DNA from 3 places in the Leclercia sp. S52 genome. Region 1 is predicted to be linked to each of the others. Evidence: predicted binding sites of a transcription regulator. Region 1 holds the regulator's gene; each other region holds the start of a gene.
What was found. The regulator sigma-54, encoded in region 1, starts transcription at its own class of promoters, with help from an activator protein. The targets are predictions, from matches to a motif close to GTTGGCACANNTTTCGCTNT.
Positions count from the first base shown of each region.

Region 1 (6,767 bases):
TCGTCATTCGCGTTCTGCTGGTGCTGGCGGTCTTCTGGGGCGGCGGCATTGCTCTGTTCAGCTTCCTGCCGGTGCCGTTTTCCGCGGTGATGATTGAACGTCAGCTGGGGAGCTGGCTGAGAGGAGATTTCAGCTATATTGCCCATTCTGACTGGGTGAGTATGGATGAGATCTCGCCGTGGATGGGGTTAGCCGTTATTGCCGCTGAAGATCAGAAATTTCCCGACCACTGGGGATTTGACGTGGGGGCGATAGAAAAGGCGTTAGCGCATAACGAACGTAATGAGAGCCGTATTCGCGGGGCATCGACGCTTTCTCAGCAAACGGCGAAAAACCTGTTTCTGTGGGACGGACGCAGCTGGATGAGAAAGGGATTTGAAGCCGGACTGACGCTGGGGATCGAAACGGTGTGGAGTAAAAAACGCATCCTGACGGTATACCTGAATATCGCGGAGTTTGGCGAGGGCGTGTTTGGCGTCGAAGCCGCTGCCCGGCACTATTTTCACAAACCTGCCAGCCGCCTGTCGGCGTCAGAGGCCGCGCTGCTGGCCGCCGTGCTACCGAACCCAATTCGCTTTAAGGCCAGCGCGCCTTCAGGCTATGTACGCAGCCGCCAGGCGTGGATCCTGCGTCAGATGCGTCAGCTGGGTGGGGAAGGGTTTATGCAGGCCAATAAGCTGCATTAATCCTCATCAAACCCGGCGTTGAACAGCGCAATCACTGCCGCCAGCGCCTCGACTTCCTGTGGGCCGGTGGCTTCGATTTCGATCTGGCGGCCCTTGGCGGAGTCCAGCATCAGCAGGGCAATCACGCTGTTGGCTTCGGCTTCGGTGCCTTCGTCATTACGCAGCAGAACTTCCGCGTCAAACCCCTGCATCAGTTCGAACAACTTCATCGCCGGGCGTGCGTGCATGCCCAGCTTATTGGTGATCTCAACGGTCTGCTTTACGGTCATGTTTTACGTTTTTCCAGCGTACGATGACGGGACTGCACGTTTTTGCCGCGTGAGCGGAAATAGTCAGCCAGTTGCTCAGCAATATAGACCGAACGGTGTTTGCCCCCGGTACAGCCAATCGCCACCGTCAGGTAGCTGCGATTGTTTGTCTCCAGCATTGGCAACCAGAGTTCAAGGTAGCTGCGCGTCTGATAGATAAAGTTATGCACTTCCGTATGCCTGTCAAGGAACGCGGCAACGGGCTTATCCAGGCCGGTCATCGGACGCAGCTTTGGATCCCAGTGCGGGTTGGGCAGGAAGCGCACGTCAAACACATAGTCTGCATCGATCGGGATGCCGTGCTTAAAGCCGAAAGATTCAAACACCATCGTCAGCTCGCGCTCGCGTTTGCCCAGCAGACGGGTACGCAGCATCTCCGCCAGTTCATGAACGGACATTTCGGAGGTATCGACGATCAGATCGGCACGTGAGCGCAGCGGCTCCAGCAGATCGCTCTCCTGGTCAATGGCGCTTTCCAGCGACAGGTTTTTGCTGGAGAGCGGATGCAGACGGCGGGTATCGCTGTAGCGACGGATCAGCGTATTGCGATCGGCATCAAGGAACAGCAGCTGAGGTGAAAACGCCTCCGGCAAACTGCTCATCGCCTGCTCAAAGATCTCCGGCGATTCAGGCATGTTACGCACGTCGATGCTGACCGCGGCGGAAATCTGCCGATCGGCCAGCGATCTCGCCAGCTCGGGCAGCAGCACCACCGGCAGGTTATCGACGCAGTAAAAGCCCATATCTTCCAGCGCTCGCAGGGCGACCGATTTCCCGGATCCCGAACGACCGCTGACGATCATCAGCACCATGTACCGTTTCTCCTCAGGACTACAGATGTCAAAGCCATCACCCGATTACGCATCATCCTGATTGCCTTCCGTTTCCGTAATAATTTGATAAAGCTCCTCATCGCTCTGTGCCGCGCGCAAACGGCGACAGATGGTTTTATCCGCCAGACGTTTGGCCACCAGCGAGAGGGTGTGCAAATGTGTTTTGGTCTGATCGGCTGGCACCAGCAGGGCAAACAGCAGATCGACAGGCTGGTTATCAATGGCATCAAAGGCGATAGGTGTTTCCAGCTGAACAAACACGCCTACAGCGCGCAGAGTATCCTCTTCAAGTTTGCCATGGGGAATGGCGATGCCGTTGCCGATGCCGGTACTGCCCATTTTTTCGCGGGTCAGGATCGCTTCAAATACCACTTGCGGCGGCAGGCTCAGCTGTTTTGCGGCCAGTTCACTGATGATTTCCAGGGCACGTTTTTTGCTCTGGCAGTGGACGGCACTGCGAGTACATTCCTGATTAAGGACACTGCTCAGTTGTAGAGTTGAATCGTTATTCATCATAATTTCACCTAAGCGCTAACTGTACAAAGGGCCCGTTGTGTTTCACAACAGGCCATCCTGCACCCGTTAACTGCCCGGACAATTAGTGTTGTTTCAGTTTATCTTTATGTTTGTTTAGCTGTCGTGCCAGCTTGTCAATCAAGCCGTCGATAGCCGCGTACATGTCTTGTCCTTCCGCACTGGCATGGATTTCGCCTCCGTTAACATGCAGGGTCGCATCCGAGATATGAGTCACTTTTTCCACTTTTAACACAATGTAGACCTGATTGATCCTCTCGAAATACTGCTCCAGCTTGGCGAACTTCGTATTCACAAACTCGCGCAGGGCCTCAGTGATCTCGACGTTGTGTCCAGTGATGTTGAGCTGCATAGTGTCTTCCTTATCGGTTGTGTCAGACCAGTTGTTTACGCTGGTTTGACGGCGGAATGGATAAAGACTCTCGATACTTCGCAACAGTACGGCGTGCCACCATGATACCTTGATCGGACAGCATGGTGGTTAACTTACTGTCGCTCAGTGGTTTCGCGGGGTTTTCCGCGGCGATCAATTTTTTCACCAGCGCCCGGATGGCTGTCGACGAGGCTTCGCCGCCGCCTTCGGTGTTGACATGGCTGGAGAAAAAATACTTAAGCTCAAAAATACCGCGCGGACTGTGCAGATACTTCTGCGTCGTCACGCGGGAAATCGTCGATTCATGCATCTCGACGGCCTGAGCGATATCCGCCAGCACCATCGGTTTCATAAACTCTTCACCCTGTTCAAAAAACGCCTGCTGCTGCTCCACGATGCAGCGGCTGACGCGCAGCAACGTATCATTGCGGCTCTCGAGGCTTTTGATCAGCCAGCGCGCCTCCTGCAGATTGCTGCGGATAAACTGGTTATCCGAGTCGTTGCGCGAGCTGGTACACATCGAAGCGTACTGCTGATTAATTTGCAGCCGCGGGATGCTGTCGGAGTTGAGTTCCACGGTCCACAGGCCGTTATGTTTGCGTACCAGCACGTCGGGAATGACGTACTCGGGCTCGCTGGTCTGGATTGACTGCCCCGGACGCGGATCCAGCGACTGGATCAGATTAACCGCTTCTTTCAGGATCTCTTCTTTCAGGCGCGTCACGCGCATCAACGAGCGGAAGTCGTGGTTGGCCAGCAGATCCAGATGTTCGCTGACAATCAGGCGAGCCTCTTCAAGCCACGGCGTCTCTTTGACGAACTGCGAAAGCTGGATCAGCAGGCAGTCACGTAAATCCCGTGCCGCGACGCCGACCGGATCAAAACGCTGGACGCGCTTCAGAACCGCTTCGACCTCTTCAAGGTCGATCTCATCGTCACCGATACTTTCCAGAATCTCGTCCAGCGACACGGTCAAATAGCCGGTCTCATCAACGGCATCGACGATGGAGGTGGCAATGGCGCGATCGGTATCGGAAAACGGCGTCAGCTCCACCTGCCACATCAGGTAATCCTGCAGCGACTGGGTGGTTTCGCCCTGATACACCGGCAATTCATCATCCTGGTAGTCTGCGCGCGTGCCGGACGGTGTGCCCGCGGTGTAGATCTCATCCCAACTGGCATCAAGAGGAAGCTCGTCAGGCATCTCTTTTTGCTCCAGCGCGTCAACGCTGTCGAGCGTTTCGTTGTCCTGGGTTTGCTGAGTTTCTACCTCGTCGTGAAGATCGGTTTGCTCAAGCAGGGGATTACTGTCCAGCGCTTGCTGCAGCTCCTGCTGAAGTTCCAGCGTCGACAGCTGCAACAGACGGATGGCCTGTTGTAACTGCGGCGTCATTGCCAGCTGTTGGCTGAGCCTTAATTGCAAACCTTGCTTCATGTTCAGAGCATTTTTCTCCGTTTACGCGAGACTGAACTTCTACCCTATCAGAGTCTGAAGTCTTCCCCAAGATACACGCGCTTAACATGCTCGTCTTCGAGGATCTGCTGCGGTGTGCCGTGAGCAATCAGATGGCCCTGGCTGACGATGTAAGCACGCTCACAGACCGCCAGCGTCTCACGCACGTTATGGTCGGTGATAAGCACTCCCAGACCGCTGTCGCGCAGATGCTCAATAATTCGTTTGATATCAATAACCGAAATCGGGTCAACGCCCGCAAAGGGTTCATCGAGCAGAATGAATTTCGGGTTTGCCGCCAGCGCACGGGCAATTTCCACACGGCGGCGTTCACCACCGGAGAGCGCCTGGCCCAGGCTGTCTCGCAGATGTTCGATGTGGAACTCTTCCATCAGCTCGTTGGCGCGATCCTGACGCTGCTCGGAGGTCAAATCATCACGGATCTGCAGCACCGCCATCAGGTTGTCGAAGACGCTGAGACGGCGGAAAATCGAGGCTTCCTGCGGCAGATAACCGATGCCGCGACGTGCACGCGCGTGAAGGGGCAGCAGGCTGATATCTTCATCATCAATGATGATGTTACCCGCATCGCGCGGCACAATGCCGACCACCATATAAAAGGTGGTGGTTTTACCCGCACCGTTAGGACCCAACAGGCCGACAATTTCGCCGGAGTTGACGGTCAAACTGACATCTTCCACTACGCGACGGCCCTTGTAGGCTTTGGCGAGATTCTTTGCAGTTAATGTTGCCATAACGAATTAGTTACTCTTTTTCTGTGCCGGGGCCTGAGTGTTATTTTTGTCCTGCAGCTGCGATGGCACCAGGACGGTCGTCACGCGTTTGCCTTTTTCACTGAAGGCCTGCATTTTTTGCTCTTTCACCAGATAGGTGATCTTGTCGCCCTTGATGTTGCTGTCGAGCTGCTCCAGGAAGGCATTGCCGGTCAGCACCACGAAGTCTTTCGCCAGCTCGTAGTGCATCTGGGAGGCACGGCCTTTCACCGGCTTGCCGTTGTCCTGCATCTGGTAGAAGGTGGCCGGGTTGCCGTAGCCATCGATAATCTCTTTACCGTCTTCCCCGCCAGGTCGCGTCACCACCACCTTATCGGCGTTGATTTTGATGGTGCCCTGGGTCACGACAACATTGCCGGTAAAGGTCACCACGTTGCCCTGCATATCGAGCGATTGCGTATCGGATTCGATATGAATCGGCTGCTCGGTATCACCCGTCACAGCAAGCGCAGGCAGGCTGACGGCCAGCATCGCGCTGGCAATAACAAATTTAAGGCTGAGTTTGTTTGCTTGGAATTTCATAGGAGGTTCTAACCTTTTCAATCAGCTCTGCGTTCTTGCTGCGTAAGTTCCCGCGCATTCTCAGACCGCTGGAATTAAATGTTGTGCCGTATAGCGTGACCAGATCCTGCGACGTAACATCCTGAGTCACAAGGTTAATCTGTGCGTTATCGGTTGTGATTTTGCGCAACTGTGAGTCTGCGGTCAGCGCATTCACCTCAACATGACCATACAGATAAAGCATACGGTCATTCGTCAGTTTTGCCCGGTCTGATTTAATCGACCATGTCGGCACTTTATTGACATCAAACGTGGTCATCACCGGTTGGGTAAACCAGGAGACACCCTGTTCGGAAAAATACTCAACATGCTGAGCGATAAGGCGATAATTCAGCGCGCCTTCCGGGCTGTAGACCACGGTATCGCTGTGATCGCTTTTGTATGTTGGATCGTTAGTATTGACCGCCGGCGCTTGTTCGTCGTCCTTGTCAGCGAGATTCACGCCAATCAGTACCAGTGCTACCAGCGAAAGCAGAATAATAACCCAACGTCTGGTTTTACTCATATCGATTGCCCTTTGGCCTCATCAAGCTTACCCTGCGCCAGCAGCAGCAGGTCGCAGACTTCTCTTACTGCGCCGCGGCCACCGTTGATACGGGTGACGTAGTCAGCGCGCGGGATCAAAAGCGGATGGGCATCGGCAACGGCGACGCTCAGACCCACTTCTGCCATCACTGGCCAGTCAATCAGATCGTCTCCGACATAGGCGACGTTTTCCGGAGCGATGGCAAGTTTACCAAGTAAGTCCCTGAAAGCGACCATCTTATCGGATTGTCCCTGATAGAGATGGGTAATGCCCAGCGTTTCGCAACGATCTTCTACCAGTTTAGCCTTACGCCCGGTGATGATGGCAACTTCTATGCCAGAAGTGAGCGCACAGCGAATGCCGTAACCATCACGCACGTTGAAGGCTTTCAGCTCTTCGCCATTGTTGCCCATATAAATCAGGCCGTCAGACAGCACGCCATCCACGTCAAGGATCAGCAGGCGAATGTTTTCGGCCTGCGACATCATCTGCGCGCTGACCGGGCCATAACAGGTTGCAAGGGATGCACCCGCATTACTCATTGTCTTATCCTTCATTACACTACGCCTGCGCGCAGCAGATCATGCATATGTACCACACCCAGCAACTGGTCGCCATCAGCAACCATAACGGAGGTGATATTGCGGGACTGCATCAGGTTCAACACTTCGACGGCAAGCGTGCCGGGGCGCACCCGGA
Region 1 covers NZ_CP152474.1:4,360,670-4,367,436, reverse strand. Annotated here, with positions in the region: gene mtgA (monofunctional biosynthetic peptidoglycan transglycosylase) at 1-686, shown strand, start outside; gene npr (PTS phosphocarrier protein NPr) at 683-955, opposite strand; gene rapZ (RNase adapter RapZ) at 952-1,806, opposite strand; gene ptsN (PTS IIA-like nitrogen regulatory protein PtsN) at 1,852-2,343, opposite strand; gene hpf (ribosome hibernation promoting factor) at 2,426-2,713, opposite strand; gene rpoN (RNA polymerase factor sigma-54) at 2,736-4,169, opposite strand; gene lptB (LPS export ABC transporter ATP-binding protein) at 4,217-4,942, opposite strand; gene lptA (lipopolysaccharide ABC transporter substrate-binding protein LptA) at 4,949-5,503, opposite strand; gene lptC (LPS export ABC transporter periplasmic protein LptC) at 5,472-6,047, opposite strand; gene kdsC (3-deoxy-manno-octulosonate-8-phosphatase KdsC) at 6,044-6,610, opposite strand; partial or broken gene kdsD (arabinose-5-phosphate isomerase KdsD) at 6,625-6,767, opposite strand, start outside.

Region 2 (6,767 bases), 500 kb from region 1:
TTCTACCAGTTCGTCGTCATCGATGAATTCCAGAGCCTGCTCCAGAGTCATCTTAACCGGTGGAACCAGAACCGTTGCTTCGTCAGTACCGGACGCACGCATGTTGGTCAGTTTCTTACCGGTCAGGCAGTTTACAGTCAGGTCGTTAGAACGGCTGTGAATACCGATGATCTGGCCTTCGTAAACTTCTGCACCGTGACCCAGGAACAGCTTACCGCGGTCCTGCAGGCTGAACAGGGCGAACGCAACTGCTTTACCCTGACCGTTGGAGATCAGAACGCCGTTGTTACGCTGGCCTACTTCGCCCGGACGAACGTCGTCGTAGTGGCTGAAGGTGGAGTACAGCAGACCGGTACCGGAAGTCATGGTCATGAACTCTGAACGGAAGCCGATCAGACCACGGCTTGGGATCACGTAGTCGAGACGTACGCGGCCTTTGCCATCTGGATTCATGTTTTTCAGGTCGCCTTTACGCTCACCCAGTGCCTGCATGACAGAACCCTGGTGCTGCTCTTCGACGTCCAGCGTTACGTTTTCGAACGGCTCTTGTTTACGGCCGTCGATTTCGCGGAAGATTACTTTCGGACGGGAAACCGCCATTTCGAAACCTTCACGACGCATGTTCTCGATCAGAACAGACAGGTGCAGCTCACCACGACCGGATACACGGAACGCATCCGCATCCGGGGTTTCTTCAACGCGCAGCGCAACGTTGTGCACCAGCTCTTTGTTCAGGCGGTCAAGGATCTGACGAGAGGTAACAAACTTACCTTCTTTACCACAGAACGGAGAGGTGTTGACGTTGAAGAACATGGTTACGGTCGGTTCATCAACAGACAGGGCTGGCAGCGCTTCAACCGCTTGCGTGTCGCAAATGGTATCAGAGATGTTCAGCTCGCCCAGACCGGTGATCGCGATGATGTCGCCCGCTTCAGCAATATCGCTCTCGATACGCTCAAGACCCAGGTGAGTCAGTACTTTACCGACTTTACCGTTACGGGTTTTGCCTTCGCTATCGATGATAGTGACCTGCTGGTTAGGCTTCACTTTACCGCGCTTGATACGACCAATGCCGATTACGCCAACATAGTTGTTGTAGTCGAGCTGAGAGATCTGCATCTGCAGAGTGCCTTCAACATCAACGTTCGGTGCAGGAACACGGTCAACAATCGCCTGGTACAGCGGGGTCATGTCTTCAGCCATGTCTTCGTGGTCCAGACCTGCAATACCGTTCAGCGCAGAAGCGTAAACGATAGGGAAGTCCAGCTGCTCGTCGGTTGCGTCGAGGTTAACGAACAGGTCGAAGACCTGATCAACAACCCAGTCAGGACGCGCGCCAGGGCGGTCAACTTTGTTGATAACCACGATTGGCTTCAGACCATGGGCAAATGCCTTCTTGGTAACGAAGCGCGTCTGCGGCATTGGGCCATCCATTGCGTCAACGACCAGCAGCACGGAATCGACCATGGACATTACACGTTCAACTTCACCACCGAAGTCGGCGTGCCCTGGGGTATCAACGATGTTGATACGGTAGTCATTCCATTTGATAGCGGTGTTTTTAGCGAGGATGGTAATCCCACGCTCTTTCTCCAAATCGTTGGAGTCCATCACGCGTTCTTGAGTTTCGGCACGCGCATCGAACGTACCGGATTGCTGCAGCAGCTTATCAACCAGGGTAGTTTTACCATGGTCAACGTGCGCGATGATGGCGATATTACGCAGATTTTCGATCACAACTTTGCCTCAGGCATTTAGAAATAGCGCGTTATTGTACACGGATTAATCGCACTACAAAACAGGATCACAAACATCCCCCGCAAACAAGTATCGCAGAGATGCTTTGTGATCGCTTTCACGGAGCGGTAAAAGGGCACTTTAACGTAAATTGCACCAATATGGTGCTCAATGTTCACATTGAAGCACTATACTGGTGCAACAAAACCATCATGGTGCAGCCCTTTTGCACTATGGTGCGCATGATAGCGCCTTTTTGGGGTGTTTTAAAAGTTGGCACAGATTTCGCTTTATAAAAAATACGGCAACCAAAGGCAACATCGCCTGCCTTACACAGAATTTGAAGACCTCGTTACCACGACGACAATGACCAATCTGGAGAGTTAAGTATGTCCGCTGAACACGTTTTGACGATGCTGAACGAACATGAAGTGAAGTTTGTTGATCTGCGCTTCACCGATACCAAAGGCAAAGAACAGCACGTCACTATTCCTGCTCATCAGGTGAATGCCGAATTCTTTGAAGAAGGCAAAATGTTTGACGGCTCCTCGATTGGTGGCTGGAAAGGTATCAACGAATCCGACATGGTTCTGATGCCAGACGCATCCACTGCGCTCATTGACCCGTTCTTCGAAGAGTCTACCCTGATCATCCGTTGCGATATCCTCGAGCCAGGCACCCTGCAGGGCTACGACCGCGACCCACGCTCTATCGCTAAACGCGCTGAAGAGTACCTGCGCTCCACCGGCATCGCAGACACCGTTCTGTTCGGGCCAGAGCCAGAATTCTTCCTGTTCGACGACATCCGTTTTGGTGCGACCACTTCCGGTTCCCACGTTGCTATCGATGATATCGAAGGCGCATGGAACTCCTCCACCAAATACGAAGGCGGTAACAAAGGTCACCGTCCTGCTGTTAAAGGCGGTTACTTCCCGGTTCCACCGGTTGACTCTTCACAGGACATCCGTTCTACCATGTGTCTGATCATGGAAGAGATGGGCCTGGTTGTTGAAGCGCACCACCATGAAGTTGCGACTGCTGGCCAGAACGAAATCGCCACCCGTTTCAACACCATGACCAAGAAAGCGGACGAAATTCAGATCTACAAATACGTTGTTCACAACGTTGCGCACCGTTTCGGTAAAACCGCGACCTTTATGCCAAAACCAATGTTTGGTGACAACGGTTCCGGTATGCACTGCCACATGTCCCTGTCCAAGAACGGTACTAACCTGTTCTCTGGCGACAAATATGCCGGTCTGTCCGAGCAGGCGCTGCACTACATCGGTGGTGTTATCAAACACGCTAAAGCGATCAACGCCCTGGCGAACCCAACCACCAACTCCTACAAGCGTCTGGTCCCAGGCTATGAAGCACCAGTTATGCTGGCGTACTCTGCCCGTAACCGTTCTGCTTCTATCCGTATCCCGGTTGTTGCGTCTCCAAAAGCACGTCGTATCGAAGTGCGCTTCCCGGATCCAGCGGCTAACCCATACCTGTGCTTCGCAGCACTGCTGATGGCCGGTCTTGACGGTATCAAGAACAAGATCCACCCGGGCGAAGCCATGGACAAAAACCTGTATGACCTGCCGCCAGAAGAAGCGAAAGAGATCCCACAGGTTGCCGGTTCTCTGGAAGAAGCACTGAACGCGCTGGATGCAGACCGTGAGTTCCTGACTGCTGGCGGCGTGTTCACTGATGAAGCGATCGACGCTTACATCGCGCTGCGTATCGAAGAGAACGACCGCGTTCGCATGACACCACACCCGGTTGAGTTCGAACTGTACTACAGCGTTTAATTCAATCCCTGTCGCGCGGACTTTTCCGCGCGAGATTGATAGCCGTTTTTTTTGTTGCCGTGGAAACTTTTCAGCCCATCTTCGGATGGGCTTTTTTCTCCACCAACACGCTGATCTCACGCGCTTTTTACACCAGAAACGCTATACTGCACTAAAATAGTGCAAACAACTCCAGGAGACTGCTGAATGGCAACTGGCACGCTGCCCGATGCTGGGCAGATCCTCAATTCTCTTATCAACAGCATTTTACTGGTCGACGACGATCTGGCGGTGCATTACGCCAATCCTGCGGCCCAGCAGCTGCTTGCCCAGAGTTCACGCAAGCTGTTTGGCGCACCGCTACCGGAGCTGTTGAGTTATTTTTCTCTGAACATCGGCCTGATGCAGGAGAGCCTGCAGGCGGGACAAGGCTTTACCGATAATGAAGTCACGCTGGTGATCGACGGGCGCTCGCATATTCTCTCCCTGACCGCCCAGCGGCTGCCGGAAGGTCTGATCCTGCTGGAGATGGCACCGATGGATAATCAGCGTCGCCTGAGCCAGGAGCAGCTTCAGCATGCCCAGCAGATTGCTGCCCGTGACCTGGTGCGTGGCCTGGCCCATGAGATTAAAAACCCGCTCGGCGGCCTGCGCGGCGCGGCGCAGCTGTTAACCAAAGCCCTGCCCGACCCTGCGCTGGCGGAATATACCAACGTCATCATTGAACAGGCCGATCGCCTGCGTAATCTGGTCGATCGCCTGTTAGGCCCGCAGCAGCCCGGGATGCATGTCACCGAGAGCATTCACAAAGTGGCCGAGCGTGTCGTCAAACTGGTGTCGATGGAGCTGCCGGACAACGTCAGGCTGATTCGGGATTACGATCCAAGTCTGCCGGAACTGCCGCACGATCCCGACCAGATTGAACAGGTATTACTGAACATCGTGCGCAATGCCCTGCAGGCATTAGGGGCGGATGGCGGAGAAATTATCCTGCGTACCCGCACCGCGTTTCAGCTCACTCTGCACGGAACGCGCTACCGTCTGGCGGCCCGCATCGACGTGGAAGATAACGGCCCGGGCATCCCTTCCCATTTACAGGACACGCTGTTTTACCCGATGGTCAGCGGCCGTGAAGGCGGGACCGGGCTTGGCTTATCGATTGCCCGTAATTTGATAGATCAGCACTCCGGCAAAATTGAATTTACCAGTTGGCCGGGTCATACCGAGTTTTCGGTTTACCTGCCAATCAGGAAATAGAGGGTTAGGTTATGCAACGAGGGATAGTCTGGGTAGTTGATGACGATAGCTCCATCCGCTGGGTGCTTGAACGGGCGCTTACCGGAGCAGGATTAAGCTGCACCGCTTTTGAAAGTGGGGCCGAGGTGCTGGATGCACTCACCACCAAAACCCCGGACGTGCTGCTGTCCGATATCCGCATGCCGGGGATGGACGGGCTCGCGCTGTTAAAACAGATTAAGCAGCGCCACCCGATGCTGCCGGTCATCATAATGACCGCGCACTCCGATCTGGATGCGGCGGTGAGTGCGTACCAGCAGGGTGCGTTCGATTATCTGCCAAAACCGTTCGATATTGACGAGGCGGTGGCGCTGGTTGAACGCGCCATCAGCCACTATCAGGAACAGCAGCAGCCGCGTAACGCTCCGGTTTTCGGCCCTACCACCGATATCATTGGCGAAGCGCCGGCGATGCAGGATGTGTTTCGCATCATTGGTCGCCTGTCACGCTCCTCCATCAGCGTGCTGATTAACGGCGAGTCAGGTACCGGGAAAGAGCTGGTCGCGCATGCCCTGCATCGCCACAGCCCACGGGCCAAAGCCCCGTTTATCGCCCTGAATATGGCGGCAATCCCCAAGGATTTGATTGAGTCCGAGCTGTTTGGCCACGAAAAAGGGGCTTTTACCGGCGCCAACACCATTCGTCAGGGCCGCTTTGAGCAGGCCGACGGCGGGACGCTGTTTCTGGATGAGATCGGGGATATGCCGCTCGACGTCCAGACGCGACTGCTGCGCGTGCTGGCGGACGGTCAATTCTACCGCGTGGGCGGCTATGCGCCGGTCAAAGTTGATGTGCGGATTATTGCCGCCACCCACCAGAACCTCGAGCTGCGCGTTCAGGAGGGGAAATTCCGTGAGGACTTATTCCACCGCCTGAACGTCATTCGTGTTCACCTGCCGCCGCTGCGCGAGCGCCGGGAAGATATCCCGCGTCTGGCACGTCATTTCCTGCAGGATGCCGCCCGTGAGCTGGGGGTGGAAGCCAAACTGCTGCACCCGGAAACCGAAGCCGCCCTGACGCGTCTGGCCTGGCCCGGCAACGTGCGTCAGCTGGAAAATACCTGCCGCTGGTTAACGGTGATGGCTGCCGGACAGGAGGTGCTGATTCAGGACCTTCCGCCTGAGCTTTTCGAAACTCATGCTCCAGAAAGCAGCACCGGCCAGACCCTGCCCGACAGCTGGGCCACGCTGCTGGCGCAATGGGCCGATCGCGCGCTGCGTTCCGGTCATCAAAACCTGCTCTCCGAGGCACAGCCCGAGATGGAACGCACGCTGCTCACTACCGCGCTGCGCCATACCCAGGGCCATAAGCAGGAGGCAGCACGCCTGCTCGGCTGGGGTCGCAATACCCTGACGCGTAAGTTAAAAGAGCTGGGAATGGAGTGATATTTTCGGCTGTGTAAAGGGAGTTAATCTAACGCAAACTGGCGTTATTTTGCGCTTTACTGTTCCGATGAGTTAAGTATCATCTTGCCCGGGAAAACGGGGGGGATAATCATGCTGGAATCAATCATCACTATGTTGTCTGGCGGCGTCGAAGCCAGCGCAGCAGCGGGACATACGCCACAAGCGGCCATTGCAGCCGTGCTGTGTGCGGCGCTGGTTGGGTTGTTTAGTTAGAGGGTTCGCCGGGTGGCGGCTACGCCTTACCCGGCCTACTTACTTCGGTACGCCTTAAATCACGCGCGAGAACTGTTGTAAGCGCGCCTTTTGACGCAGGTAGGCGTCAAAGCACATGCAGATATTACGAATCAGCAGACGCCCTTTCGGCGTCACCTCAATCGCCCTCTCCGTGACATCCACCAGCCCGTCTTTCGCCAGCGGTGCCAGCAGCTTCAGGTCTTCAGCAAAGTAGTCACTAAACTGCAGATCCCACTGCGCTTCAACGTCGCTGTAATCGAGGCGGAAGTTGCAAATCAGCGCTTTTATCACGTCCCGGCGGATACAGTCATCGCGG
Region 2 covers NZ_CP152474.1:4,856,310-4,863,076, forward strand. Annotated here, with positions in the region: gene typA (ribosome-dependent GTPase TypA) at 1-1,737, opposite strand, end outside; gene glnA (glutamate--ammonia ligase) at 2,127-3,536, shown strand; gene glnL (nitrogen regulation protein NR(II)) at 3,723-4,772, shown strand; gene glnG (nitrogen regulation protein NR(I)) at 4,784-6,196, shown strand; gene AAHB66_RS23360 (YshB family small membrane protein) at 6,308-6,430, shown strand; gene hemN (oxygen-independent coproporphyrinogen III oxidase) at 6,485-6,767, opposite strand, start outside.
Region 2: the regulator sigma-54 is predicted to act here: its motif matches at 2,010-2,029, upstream of glnA (glutamate--ammonia ligase).

Region 3 (6,767 bases), 1.3 Mb from region 1:
TTCTGCTCCACGAGGAAAATCGTCATCCCGTTGCGCGCCAGCTCCCGCAGGGTCTGAAAGATCTGCTTCACCACGATGGGGGCTAACCCCAGGCTCGGCTCATCGAGCAGCAGCAGTTTTGGCCGACTCATCAGCGCCCGGGCGATAGCCAGCATCTGCTGCTCGCCGCCGGACATGGTCATCGCCCGCTGCTTACGCCGCTCTTTCAGGCGCGGGAAGAGGTCAAACATGCTCTGCAGATCTTCTGCGGCATACTGATTGCCGATGGGGATGGTGCCCATCAGCAGGTTCTCCTCGACGGTCATGTCGGGGAAGATGCGCCGCCCTTCCGGGGCCTGGGCAATGCCGCCCGAGGCGACGTAGTGGGTCGATTTATGGCTGATATCTTCCCCGCAAAACAGGATTTGCCCGTCGCGTACACGGGGCTGGCCGAAAATCGACATCAGCAGGGTCGACTTGCCCGCCCCGTTAGCGCCGATCAGCGCCACGGTTTCGCCGGGATTCACCTGCAACGAAACCTGTTTCAGCGCCTGGATCACCCCGTAATAGACATCCACCTGGCGAAATTCCAGCATTGCCTCACTCATACACTGACCTCGCTCTCATCGGTGCCCAGATAGGCGGCAATGACTTTTTCATCGTGCTGGATCTGCGCCGGTTTGCCCTGGGCAATCACATCCCCGTGGTCGAGGACGATGATGTGATCCGATATCTCCATCACCATCCCCATATCGTGCTCAATCAGCAGGACGGTGATGTCGTGGCGATCGCGCAGGAAACGGATGATGTTACTCAGCGTGTGGGTTTCCACCGGGTTGAGCCCGGCGGCCGGTTCATCAAGACAGATCATCTCCGGCCCGGTACACATGGCGCGGGCAATCTCCAGCCGCCGCTGCTGGCCGTAGGACATCTCGCCCGCCAGACGGTTGGCGCAGTCCACCAGATCCACCACCTCCAGCCAGTAAAAGGCCCGGTCGAGGGCGTCGCTTTCCGCTCGTCGGTAGGCGGGGGTATTGAGCACCCCGGCCAGCAGGTTGCGGTTCACCCGCATGTGCTGCGCCACCAGCAGGTTCTCCACCACCGACATCTCGCGGAACAGGCGGATGTTCTGGAAGGTGCGCGCCAGCCCGGCGCGGTTGACCAGATGAGTCCCGCCAAACATCTTGTAGAACAGACGCTGGCCGAACTGCGCCGGGTTGATCCAGTCTCCCGGCTGGAATTTCTGCCCGAGGATCTGGATCACGTTGGTGGTTTTGCTCCGGGTGTTGAACAAAATATTGCCCCCCGGAGGCTTTATAAAATCCGGTCAGGCAGTTGAACACCGTGGTTTTCCCCGCCCCGTTCGGCCCGATCAGGGCGGTAATGGAGCCGCGCTGCACCTCGAGATTAACGTCATTGAGCGCCTTGATGCCGCCAAAGTGCATCATCAGATGCTCGACGCTTAAGATGGTCCCGTTCATGGCGCCACTCCTTTACGCACCGCAAAGCCGCTGCGGTTGATGCGGATCAGCCCTCGCGGCCGCCAGATCATCATCACCACCATTAACACGCCAAACAGCAGCACCCGGTACTCCGCGAAGGTACGCAGCAGCTCGGGTGTGACGGTGAGCACGAAGGCGGCCAGCACCACCCCGAGGGTGGAGCCCATTCCGCCTAACACCACGATGGCGAGGATCAGGGCCGACTCAAAGAAGGTGAACGAGGTGGGGTTAACAAACCCCTGATAGGTGGCGAAGAATACCCCGGCAATGCCCGCGGTAGAGGCCCCGAGTGTAAAGGCCGACAGCTTGACCAGCACATGGTTGAGGCCCATGGAGCGGCAGGCGATTTCGTCCTCGCGCAGCGCCTCCCAGGCGCGGCCAATCGGCATCCGCGTCAGGCGGTGCTTGATGTACAGCACCAGCAGCACCACCAGCAGCAGGATGGCGTAGATGAAGATGAACTTCAGATTGGGGTTAAAGGTCAGGTTGAAGAACTCGTGGAAGGGCACGCCGCCATCTTTCGCCCGCCGGCCAAACTCCAGCCCGAACAGGGTAGGGGGTGGGGCGGAGATGCCGTTCGGTCCGCCGGTAAAGGTCAGCCAGTTATTCAGCACCAGGCGGATGATCTCCCCGAAGCCGAGGGTCACAATCGCCAGATAGTCACCGTGCATGCGCAGCACCGGGAAGCCAAGCAGGGCCCCGGCCGCGGCGGCCATCAGCGCCGCCAGCGGCAGCATGGTCCAGAAGCCGAGCCCCAGATACTGATAGCCCAGCGCCAGGCCGTAGGCCCCGATGGCGTAAAAAGCGACGTAGCCGAGGTCCAGCAGGCCCGCGAGCCCCACCACGATGTTCAGCCCGAGGCCGAGCAGGACGTAGATCAGGCCGAGGATTGCCACCGTCAGCACGTACTTGGTGGCGACGAACGGAAAACAGACCGCCAGGGCGATAATCAGCGGCAGGATCCAGCGCATCCGGCTTTTGTACTCCGGCGGGCGGACGTAAACCCCTGAGTTATCGTTGTCGAAGCGGGCCATCACGCGCCGGCCCGGCGCGGTGGATAGAAAGGCGCTGAGTAAAAAACGCCCCGTCATCACCGTGGCGATGATCCACGCCAGTCGCCGCCCTTCAAAGTTAAAGCTATAGCCATCCAGCACCACGCCGGCGATGGGACCAAAAACGATCAGCGCCACCATGCCGGCAAAAATGGCGTCGAGAAGACAGCGCTTAAGCGAAAACCCGTCGTGGGACACGGGTTGTGAAACGATTTGTGCAGTCATCTTTTTTCCCTCACACCTTGGCTACGACAGGGCGGCCAAGCAGTCCCTGAGGACGGAAAATCAGGATCACCACCAGCAATCCAAAGGAGAACACGTCTTTATAGTCGGAGTTGACCATGCCGGAGAATTGCGCCTCGGCAATGCCGAGGATCAGCCCCCCCCAGCATCGCGCCGGGCAGGGAGCCGATCCCCCCCGAGGACGGCGGCGGTAAAGGCTTTAATCCCGATGATAAACCCGGCGTAAAAATCAAAGGTGCCGTAGTTCATGGTGATCAGCACCCCCGCCAGCCCGGCCATCGCCGCGCCAATCACGAACACCAGCGAGATTATCCGGTCGGTGTTAATGCCCAGAATCGATGCCATCTTGCGATCCTGCTGTACGGCGCGGCACATCCGCCCAAGCCGGGTATTGCTGATGATCCAGGTGAGCAGCAGCATCCCGGTGAACGAGGCGATCAGAATGAAGACTTTGGTGTAGGTGATCTGCACAAAGCCTTCACCAATATGAAAACGCAGCACCCCGTCGAGCATGGTGGGGACCCCCTGCTGGCGCGGGCCCTGGCTGATCTGGGCGTAGTTTTGCAGGATCAGCGACATGCCGATGGCGGAGATCAGCGGCGCCAGGCGCGTGGAGTTACGCAGCGGTTTATAGGCAATGCGCTCGATGGTCCAGCCGTACACCCCCGTCACCACGATGGTGAAGACCAGCGTGCCGAGGATCAGCAGCGGAAAGGATTCCAGCCCGAAGAAGGAGAGGAGCGCCAGGCCGATGGCGCAGAGATAGGCGGAGATCATATACACTTCGCCGTGGGCGAAGTTAATCATGCCGATAATGCCGTAGACCATGGTGTAGCCGATGGCGATCAATCCGTAGACCGACCCCAGCGTCAGGCCATTGATTAACTGCTGCAGAAAGAAAGTTTCCATCATCGCGCGCTCGGGTTATAGGCCGCCGGTTGCGGGGCGGCCCGATGGTTTTAGTGCGTCGGTATGTCGCCATACCGACGTTGAGCGTGATTCCGTCCCGTTACTGCACTTCCTTATATTTGCCTTTGTCGTCCCACTCGTACACCACGTAGTCAGAGACTTTCAGGTCGCCTTTGCTGTCCCAGGATTTTTTGCCCATCACGGTATCCACCGAATTGGCCTTCAGCCATTCGCTGGCTTTGGCCGGATCGGCACCGCCTGTGGCTTTGAACGCCGCAGCAATGGCCTGAATAGAGGCGTAGGAGTAGAGGGTATAGCCTTCCGGCTCGAATTTACTGGCGCGGAATTTGTCGATTACCGCTTTGCCTTCCGGGATCAGGCGCGGGTCTTTGCCGAAGGTCATATAGATGCCGTTGGTGTACTGCGCGCCCCCAGCGGCGGTGACCATCTCTTCGTTGACGATACAGTCGCCGGAGAAGAATTTGGCCTGCACGCCCTGCTCACGCATCTGGCGCACCAGCGGGCCCGCTTCCGGGTGGCAGCCGCCGAAGAAGACTACGTCCGGCTTCTGGGCGCCGATTTTGGTTACCAGCGCGTTAAAGTCTTTTTCGCCGCGTGACAGGCCTTCGTACATCACATCCTTAACGTCGCGTTTCGCCAGCGCCGCTTTGGTGGCATCCGCCAGCCCCTGACCATAGGTGTCTTTGTCGTGAATGATCACCACCCGTTTGGCTTTCAGCTTATCAATAATGAAATCAGCCGCGACCTGGCCCTGCTGGTCATCACGACCGCACATGCGGAACATGTCGCTCATGCCGCGCTCGGTGATGAGCGGGTTGGTGGAGCCGGGGGTGATCGCCAGCACGCCGGCGTCGTTATAGACCTCGGAGGCCGGCATGGTGGAAGAGGAGCAGAAGTGGCCGACCACGGCTTTGACCTTATCCTGGTCAACCAGACGGTTAGCGACCGAGACGGCCTGTTTCGGTTCACAGGCGTCATCGCCCTGCACCAGTTTGATCTTCTCGCCATTAATGCCGCCCGCGGCGTTAATGTCTTCCGCGGCCTGGGTCGCGCCGTGCCAGTACTGGTCCCCGTAGGTGGCGTTCGGCCCGGTGAAGGGACCCGCCACGCCAATGACGATATCTGCCTGGGCGGAAAACGCCGTCACCAGACACCCTGCCAGCACGATAGAGAGAGGACTTCTGATCAATTTCAGCGACATTATTATCTACCTTTTCTGAGTGGTTTTTGGCACAACCCTGTGTAGTCGAACGCCGGAGGCGTACCCAATCCAAAACGTGTTCAAAACGTAATGCACTAAACGGACGACATACCGCAGAAACAGGCGAGATTGCCTGAGGGTGATGACCCTCAGCACAACAGTAAGCAAAATGGTTGCCAGAACGGCAGCCAATTGCCTGTGTTTCGACAATTTTCAGTATAGAGCGCCGTTTTAAGCCACCCGGCACCACGAAGTGAAATTACAGCGGGGATCACATCTCATTAACAACAAAGCACATAAGTTGTGCAACGGTCACGATTTGAACCGTTTTGCACCACGAAAGCGCCCGGGAACACCAGGGGAAAGGGCCCGTTTGGCGGAGTTTCTGTGTTACCCTGCACGCAATTCTATTCTGCAGGAGATTTACCCATGACCGAAGGCCCGTTAAACGAAACCGAAATGGAGTGGCTGGAAGAGACCTTAATGACCTACGGTCATGACGGCGAGTCCGTGATGGACGTCTCGGAGCTCGACGGGATGCTGACCGCGGTGCTGTCCGGCCCGGTGGTGGTAGAGCCGGACCGCTGGCTGGTGGCGGTGTGGGGTGGCGAAAAATACATTCCGCGCTGGAAGAACGATCGCGAGATGAACCGCTTCATCGATCTCTGCTTCAAGCACATGAACGATATCGCCGAGCGCCTGAGCGACTACCCGGATCAGTTTGAACCTATGTTCGGCATGAATGATGTCGAGGGTGAAACCTATACCGTGGTGGAAGAGTGGTGCTTCGGCTATATGCGCGGCGTGGCGTTGACCGACTGGTCATCCCTGCCGGAATCCCTGCGTGCCGATCTGGATTTGATTGCCCTCCACGGCTCCGAAGAGAACTTCGAGCGTCTGGATAGCTTCAGCGAAGAGGAGTTCCAGCAGAGCATTGAGAATATTCGTCCGGCGGCGCTGCGTCTGTACAACTACTGGATTGCCAACCCGCAGGAGCCGGTCGCCCAGCAGCCGGTGATCAACGGCACCAAAGTCGGTCGCAACGATCCCTGCCCGTGCGGCAGCGGTAAAAAATTCAAGAACTGCTGTCTGCATTAACCGCGCGCATTTCTGCCGGGTGGCGCTTCGCTTACCCGGCCTACAAAACCCTCTCGTAGGCCCGCGCAAGCGAAGCGCCGCCGGGCATTAATGCACGTTATCCCACTTCCGGCAACAGCCCCGCTGCAATCCCGAACTGCACCAGAATGATCGCAATCCCGCAGGCGAAGACCAGACACAGCGCCGGTTTCCCGCCGGGCACCCGGTAATCACCTTCAGGATGATGCTTACGGCTCTGCCAGACCAGCAGCGACGGTAGCAGCAGCGCCAGCACCGCCAGCGCCACCCCGGCATACCCCAGCGCCATGACAAACCCACGCGGATAGAACAGCGCAAAGGCCAGCGGCGGCAGGAAGGTGATCGCCCCGGTCTGAATACGTCCGCTAACGGTGCGGCTGCGCTGGAACAGGTCGGCAAGGTAATCGAACAGGCCCAGCGCCACGCCGAGGAACGAGGTCGCCAGGGCGAGGTCGGCAAACAGGTGCACCGCCAGCTCCACGTGCGGCGACGCGACCACTTCACGCAGGGCCTGCAGCAGCCCGTTCAGGCCGGAATGGCTGGCCAGCATTCCCATAAAGGTCGATGAGTTGATGCTGCCGAGGGTCACCAGTTGCCAGAAGATATAGGCCACCAGCGGGATGGCGCTGCCGGTAATAAAGATCCAGCGCAGCTTGCGCACGTTGCCATTCATATAGCTGACGATGCTCGGCACGCTGCCGTGAAAACCAAAGGAGGTAAAAATCACCGGGATGGCCGACAGCG
Region 3 covers NZ_CP152474.1:3,033,261-3,040,027, reverse strand. Annotated here, with positions in the region: gene AAHB66_RS14670 (ABC transporter ATP-binding protein) at 1-587, opposite strand, end outside; partial or broken gene AAHB66_RS14665 (ATP-binding cassette domain-containing protein) at 584-1,460, opposite strand; gene livM (high-affinity branched-chain amino acid ABC transporter permease LivM) at 1,457-2,758, opposite strand; partial or broken gene AAHB66_RS14655 (branched-chain amino acid ABC transporter permease) at 2,769-3,685, opposite strand; gene AAHB66_RS14650 (branched-chain amino acid ABC transporter substrate-binding protein) at 3,786-4,907, opposite strand; gene AAHB66_RS14645 (YecA family protein) at 5,337-6,005, shown strand; gene tyrP (tyrosine transporter TyrP) at 6,103-6,767, opposite strand, start outside.
Region 3: the regulator sigma-54 is predicted to act here: its motif matches at 5,069-5,088, upstream of AAHB66_RS14650 (branched-chain amino acid ABC transporter substrate-binding protein).